Regions from separate parts of the Paenibacillus canaveralius genome, predicted to be linked through region 2. Evidence: a T-box and tRNA genes for the amino acid it is inferred to sense, from the RefSeq annotation. Region 2 holds a T-box; the other holds one or more tRNA genes.
What was found. The T-box of region 2 lies ahead of ileS (isoleucine--tRNA ligase). A T-box ahead of a tRNA ligase gene usually reads a tRNA of that ligase, here a tRNA-Ile.

Region 1: it has a tRNA-Ile gene. The T-box ahead of ileS (isoleucine--tRNA ligase) is inferred to sense a tRNA for this amino acid. The anticodon was not compared.

What each region holds. Positions count from the first base shown of each region.
Region 1 is NZ_JBDFMM010000001.1:643,501-646,910, forward strand. It holds rRNA gene ABC395_RS02890 (23S ribosomal RNA) at 1-1,077, shown strand, start outside; rRNA gene rrf (5S ribosomal RNA) at 1,253-1,369, shown strand; tRNA gene ABC395_RS02900 (tRNA-Ile) at 1,442-1,518, shown strand; tRNA gene ABC395_RS02905 (tRNA-Ala) at 1,597-1,672, shown strand; tRNA gene ABC395_RS02910 (tRNA-Asn) at 1,679-1,754, shown strand; gene ABC395_RS02915 (amylo-alpha-1,6-glucosidase) at 2,293-3,410, shown strand, end outside.
Region 2 is NZ_JBDFMM010000001.1:3,912,406-3,915,815, reverse strand. It holds gene ABC395_RS17685 (YggT family protein) at 1-45, shown strand, start outside; gene ABC395_RS17680 (YlmH family RNA-binding protein) at 45-824, shown strand; gene ABC395_RS17675 (DivIVA domain-containing protein) at 934-1,419, shown strand; T-box leader at 1,490-1,770, shown strand; partial or broken gene ileS (isoleucine--tRNA ligase) at 1,859-3,410, shown strand, end outside.

The DNA.
Region 1 (3,410 bases), 3.3 Mb from region 2:
GTATATGGGCTGACGCCTGCCCGGTGCTGGAAGGTTAAGGGGAGCGGTTAGGGGTAACCCGAAGCTGTGAACCGAAGCCCCAGTAAACGGCGGCCGTAACTATAACGGTCCTAAGGTAGCGAAATTCCTTGTCAGGTAAATTCTGACCCGCACGAATGGCGTAACGACTTGGGCGCTGTCTCAACGAGAGATCCGGTGAAATTTTAATACCTGTGAAGATGCAGGTTACCCGCGACAAGACGGAAAGACCCCATGGAGCTTTACTGCAGCTTGATATTGGACTTTGGTACGATCTGTACAGGATAGGTGGGAGCCTTTGAAGCCTGAGCGCCAGCTTGGGTGGAGGCGCCGTTGGGATACCACCCTGATCGTATCGGAGTTCTAACCTACTACCGTAATCCGGTAGAGGGACCGTGTCAGGTGGGCAGTTTGACTGGGGCGGTCGCCTCCTAAAGAGTAACGGAGGCGCCCCAAGGTTCCCTCAGAATGGTTGGAAATCATTCGAAGAGTGCAAAGGCATAAGGGAGCTTGACTGCGAGACATACAGGTCGAGCAGGGACGAAAGTCGGGCTTAGTGATCCGGTGGTACCGCATGGAAGGGCCATCGCTCAACGGATAAAAGCTACCCTGGGGATAACAGGCTTATCTCCCCCAAGAGTCCACATCGACGGGGAGGTTTGGCACCTCGATGTCGGCTCATCGCATCCTGGGGCTGAAGTAGGTCCCAAGGGTTGGGCTGTTCGCCCATTAAAGCGGTACGCGAGCTGGGTTCAGAACGTCGTGAGACAGTTCGGTCCCTATCTGTCGCGGGCGCAGGAAATTTGAGAGGAGCTGTCCTTAGTACGAGAGGACCGGGATGGACGTACCGCTGGTGTACCAGTTGTCTCGCCAGAGGCATCGCTGGGTAGCTATGTACGGAAGGGATAAGCGCTGAAAGCATCTAAGCGTGAAGCCCCCCTCAAGATGAGATTTCCCAGTATGTAAGACCCCTTGAAGACGACGAGGTAGATAGGTTGGAGGTGGAAGCACAGCAATGTGTGGAGCTGACCAATACTAATCGGTCGAGGGCTTGACCACCAAACATGTGCGGAGTACAGGTTACTTCGAAAGCATATGCTTAGGCACTTACGACAGTAAAAGCCGCATCAGAAGCATACCTAGCGTATGCACCATAAGATCTTTGGATGGATCGACTGCTTGTTTCGCTGCTAGTTTTCAGGGAGCAACCCTGATGTGTCTGACAAGACACCTGTTTGGTGACGATGGCGGAAGGGAACCACGCGTACCCATCCCGAACACGACCGTTAAGCCTTCCAGCGCCGATGGTACTTGGACCGAAGGGTCCTGGGAGAGTAGGACGTTGCCAAGCAAGAGCCCACTTAACGGTGGGCTTTTCTTATCCTCTTTAACAAGTTTCTACCTATTATATAGGTATACATATGGGCCCTTAGCTCAGCTGGTTAGAGCGCACCCCTGATAAGGGTGAGGTCGGTGGTTCGAGTCCACTAGGGCCCACCACTTACCGATCTGTCGTTCTAAAAAAACGCTTGACGAATTTCTCAAGACAAGTTAAAATTTTTTCTGCAGCACCAAAATGGGGCCATAGCTCAGCTGGGAGAGCGCATCGCTGGCAGCGATGAGGTCAGGGGTTCGATCCCCCTTGGCTCCACCATCCTATTCCCTGATAGCTCAGTTGGTAGAGCACTCGACTGTTAATCGAGTTGTCACAGGTTCGAGTCCTGTTCGGGGAGCCATACATATAATAAGAGCCGAGAGGCTCTTTTTTTGATGCCGTCTAAAGCGAACCGAGCAGTCGCGAAGCTGTATGATACTATATTCGGGATGGCGAATTACCGTAAATTGGGGGGCGTTTGGGTCCTGCACGCCATTTCGTGCGTCATTCTGTATATTCTGTCCCAAAGTTATATCTCAAAGGGAAGCGGTTTTCAGGGGCAGCGAAAGGACGGAGGACAGCTGCAAAATGTTGCAATAGGAAGAGTATGCCAAAATGGGTTCATGTTTTAAATGGATAACCGTACGAGAGTGAATGGTCTCGGAGCGGTTTTTTTTGTTATTCGGAAAAGAGAGATTAAACAAAAAGACGAATCTCCGCATACAAAATGGCACCTTGATTACATTCGGTTAAAAACTTGGGCGCAGCAGGTGCAAAATGACACGAAGATACCAACAAGCGTCGGTGTGGAGATTCTGTTCTTTCCGGTACAATTTTATGTAAACGCTCTCTTCACGAGCAGCAACATCGAATCTGAGGAGCAACGGGGGGCTGCAACTATGAATTTTGATCTGTCTGTGGTGCCATTCAGCCGCTTTGGTTCCTATTTCGCCCTATCGAGACTGCCGCAAAGCGATAAACGCAGCGAAGGGCTTTACGTACGAATGATCCGCGGGGGCGACGAGCAGGCCGGTGTCCTTTTCGGTATCACGCCCATTGATCCGAAGAGCAGGGAAGCGCTGACCGAATATAGGGTAGAGGCTTCCCCCGTCAAGGTTCGCTTGGAAAGCGGAACGGGCTGGATGGAATGGTGCATTCCGGAGCCGGACTGCATCCGTGTCAGAGGGGAAGGAATCGGACTGAAGCTGACGGCGGAGCTAAGCGCGTACGATTACGCGCTCCCTTATCAGGAAAGAGGCTGGGAGCTTAACAGCTTCTCGCGTGAGGTCCGGATTCTGCTCTCGCCGCTGCTCGGTCATTTCGAACCGGATGTAGTCTGGGGCGGTCTCCGTGCCAAACATATCTCGTTCGGGATCGTTCCCGGAGGGGAAAACCAGTCGTTCGATCTGTCCCTCGAAGAATACCGGACGGTCCCCGGACAGCGCGACAAGTATTCGTACGAAGAGGCCGAGGCAATGGCGGGCCAAGAATGGGAACAGTGGCTAGCCCGCACGATAAAAACGCCGGAGGACTGGGAAGAGGCACGGACGCTGGCTGCCTATATTACGTGGTCCTGCGTCGTACGCGCGGACGGCTATTTATCCCGTCCCGCCATGTACATGTCCAAGAATTGGATGACGAATATCTGGAGCTGGGATCACTGCTTCAATGCGATGGCACTGGCCGGAACGAATCCGGACCTCGCCTGGGATCAGTTTGCGATATTTTTTGACAAGCAGGATGAGAGCGGAATGCTGCCTGACTTTTTAAACGATAAATATGCGCTCTGGAACTGCTGCAAACCTCCTATTCACGGCTGGACACTAAACTGGATGATGGAACATTCGTCGGCGGTTACGGATGAACGGCTTCGGGAAATTTACGAGCCGCTCGGCAAATGGACGACGTGGTGGTTCCGGTACCGCGATGACGATGGAGACGGAATACCGCAGTACAACCACGGCAATGACAGCGGGTGGGACAACAGCACGGCGTTCTTGACGGATATTCCCGTGGA
Region 2 (3,410 bases):
GCAGGACTTAAAGTCGTGGTCGGCTACATTGTGGGGATATTCTAGTGGCTAAAGAAATCTACGGGCATTTCCATCCCGATGAACATGCTTTCGTGGACCGGGCGCAAGAATGGGTCGAGAACGCCGCTCATCACAAAGTGAAACGGACAGACTTTCTCGATCCCCGGCAAGCCTTTATCCTTCGTACGCTGGTCAACCGCAATCCCGACGTAAACTGCCGCCTCGATGGCGGGTACCCGGAGGCTGAACGGCAGAGGGCGATTCTAGGACCGGATTACCTCGATCTTTCCGGCGAAGACATGGGACTGAGAGTGCTGTCCGTAGAATCCGGCGACAGCAAGTTCCAGTCGCTCAGTCACGGCGATTATATGGGAGCGATTCTGGGACTCGGCATGAAAAGGGACAAGGTGGGGGATATTAACGTATCCGAACAGGGCTGCCATTTCGTCGTGGCGGAAGAAGCGGCCGACTATCTTCATCTCCATTTCAGCCAAGTGCATCGCGTCCATGTGACAACGGAAATTTTACCGATCGATCGGCTGAAGCCGTCTTCGGTCAAACTGGAGGAAATGACGCTTTCCGTGGCTTCCCTCCGTCTGGACGGAATTGTAAGCGATGTATTCAAATTAAGCCGGGCCAAGGTTCTCATTCCGATCGGAGCCGGCAAATGTAAAGTGAACTGGAAGCCCGAAGAGAATCCGAGCGTCCCCCTGCAGGAAGGCGACGTCGTTTCTTTGCAGGGCTTCGGGCGTTTTCGTGTCCTGGAAATAGAAGGAGTGACGAAGAAAGGCAGAACGCGCATGAAAGTGGGCAAATACGTTTAACCTATTTTTAAGTGCGAGGAATAAAGGATTTTTCGCTTTTCTGTCGAAATTCTATTTCTTAACGAAACCGTACAAACTCTCCACCGGTTAACATTCTAGGAGGTGCACCATGCCCTTAACACCACTCGATATACATAACAAAGAATTTGCGCGCTCTTTCCGGGGCTATGACGAAGATGACGTGAACGAATTTCTGGACCAGGTCATCAAAGACTACGAGGCCGTTATCCGTGAAAACAAAGAGCTGCAAAACCAAATTCTGGCGCTCCAGGAACGGCTGGATCACTTTTCCAATATTGAAGAAACGTTGAGCAAAACGATTATTGTCGCGCAGGAAGCCGCCGACGATGTGAAGAACAACGCGAAGAAAGAAGCGCAGCTCGTCCTCAAAGAAGCGGAGAAGAATGCCGACCGGATCATTAACGAATCGTTAACGCGATCCCGCAAAATCTCGATGGAGACGGAAGAGCTCAAGAAGCAGGCCAGCATTTACCGCACACGCTTCCGCACTCTGCTTGAAGCGCAGCTGGAGCTTCTTCAGGACGAAGCCTGGAAGACGCTCGACCACGACAAGGTGCTTGAACTCGAGAAGTAGACGTTCAACACGGCCGGGTTTCATTGACTACCGGACCTGGATTCGATATACTTCGGGTAACTGAATCTTTCGTAAAGCGATGACTGGGCCAAGTAGTCCGTACAGCAGTGTCAGCGAGTTAGGGTGGGTGTGAGCCTAATCTCTGCAGCGGACGAAAATCCCCCAGGAGCGTCTCTTGAAAAGCGAAGTAGGGAGCATCGGGTAATTCCGTTATCGATTCGTCGAGTGAGACTGGCAACCGGTCGTCATTTCTTCCATGCGGAAACTTCGTTTTCGGATGCGGGGACGATGACAGCGTGCCGGAACGGTCTAACAAGGGTGGTACCGCGAGCTTAACTTCTCGTCCCTTTTGGGATGGAGAAGTTTTTTTGCATTTTTAGAGAGTAAGGGAATTTATCCCGGAAGGGATCAGCGTACTAAGACTAGGGAGTGAATGGATTTGGATTACGGAAAAACATTGCAGCTGCTCAAAACCGATTTTCCGATGAGAGGCAACCTGCCCCAGGCGGAGCCTAAAATGCAGGCGCATTGGGAAGAAAACGACATTTATGCGAAGGTGCAGGAAAGCCGTAAAGGGCGGGAGAAATTCATTTTGCACGACGGTCCTCCGTATGCCAACGGGGACATTCATATCGGTCATGCGCTGAACAAGATTCTGAAAGATATTATCGTGCGCTTCAAAACGATGCAGGGCTATGATGCGCCGTATGTCCCCGGCTGGGATACGCACGGACTGCCGATCGAGCAGGCTATCGCCAACAGCGGCAAAGTGGACCGCAAGAAAATGTCCGTTGCCGAATTCCGTAAATACTGTGAAGAATACGCGCTTCAGTGGGTAGAGCGGCAGAAGGAACAGTTCAAACGTCTCGGAATCCGGGGAGACTGGGACCATCCGTACATTACGCTGCAGCCGGAATATGAGGCGGAGCAGATCCGTCTTTTCGGCGAGATGGTGAAAAAAGGCTATATCTACAAAGGCTTGAAACCGGTATATTGGTCCCCGTCTTCAGAGAGCGCTCTGGCAGAAGCGGAGATCGAGTACAAAGAAAAAACGTCCCCGTCCATTTACGTCGCTTTCGATGTAGCGGACGGCAAAGGCAAGCTTCCCCAGGATGCCGCCTTCGTCATTTGGACGACGACACCTTGGACGCTTCCGGCAAACCTCGGTATTTCCGTTCATCCGGACTTCACGTATGCGGTCGTGCAGGTAAACGGCAAGAAGTACGTGCTGGCTGAAGGACTCCTCGAATCGGCCGCTAAAGCAATCGGATGGACGGACTACGATATCGTATCCACGGTTAAGGGCAGCGAGCTGGAGAACGTGACCTGCAAGCATCCGTTCTACGATCGCGATTCGCTTGTGATGCTGGGCGAGCACGTTACGCTGGAAGCCGGTACCGGCTGCGTTCATACCGCTCCGGGTCACGGTGAGGACGACTTTATCGTCGGGCAGAAATACAAGATCGGCGTTCTTTGTCCGGTGGACGATCAAGGACATTTCACGGCGGAAGCGCCGGGGCTGGAAGGCGTTTTTTACGAAAAAGGCAACAAAACGATTCTGGAATGGCTGGAAAACAGCGGGCACCTGCTTCATGCTTCCTCCATTAATCACCAATACGCGCATGACTGGCGTACGAAAAAGCCGGTTATTTACCGGGCGACGGAGCAGTGGTTTGCGTCCATCGATAAATTCCGCGGCGAAATGCTGGAAGAGATCAAGAAAATCAAGTGGACGCCGGCTTGGGGTGAAATTCGTCTTCACAACATGATCGCGGACCGCGGTGACTGGTGCATTTCCCGCCAGCGTGTGTGGGGCGTGCCGATTCCGATTTTTTACTGCCGCAGTCTGCAATCATCCGATCGTGAACGATGAGACTATCGAGCATGTGGCGAACCTTTTCGAAAAAGAAGGCTCTAACGCGTGGTTCACGCTGACGGAGAAAGAGCTTCTGCCGGAAGGTCTTTCCTGCCCGGAATGCGGCCATGGGGAG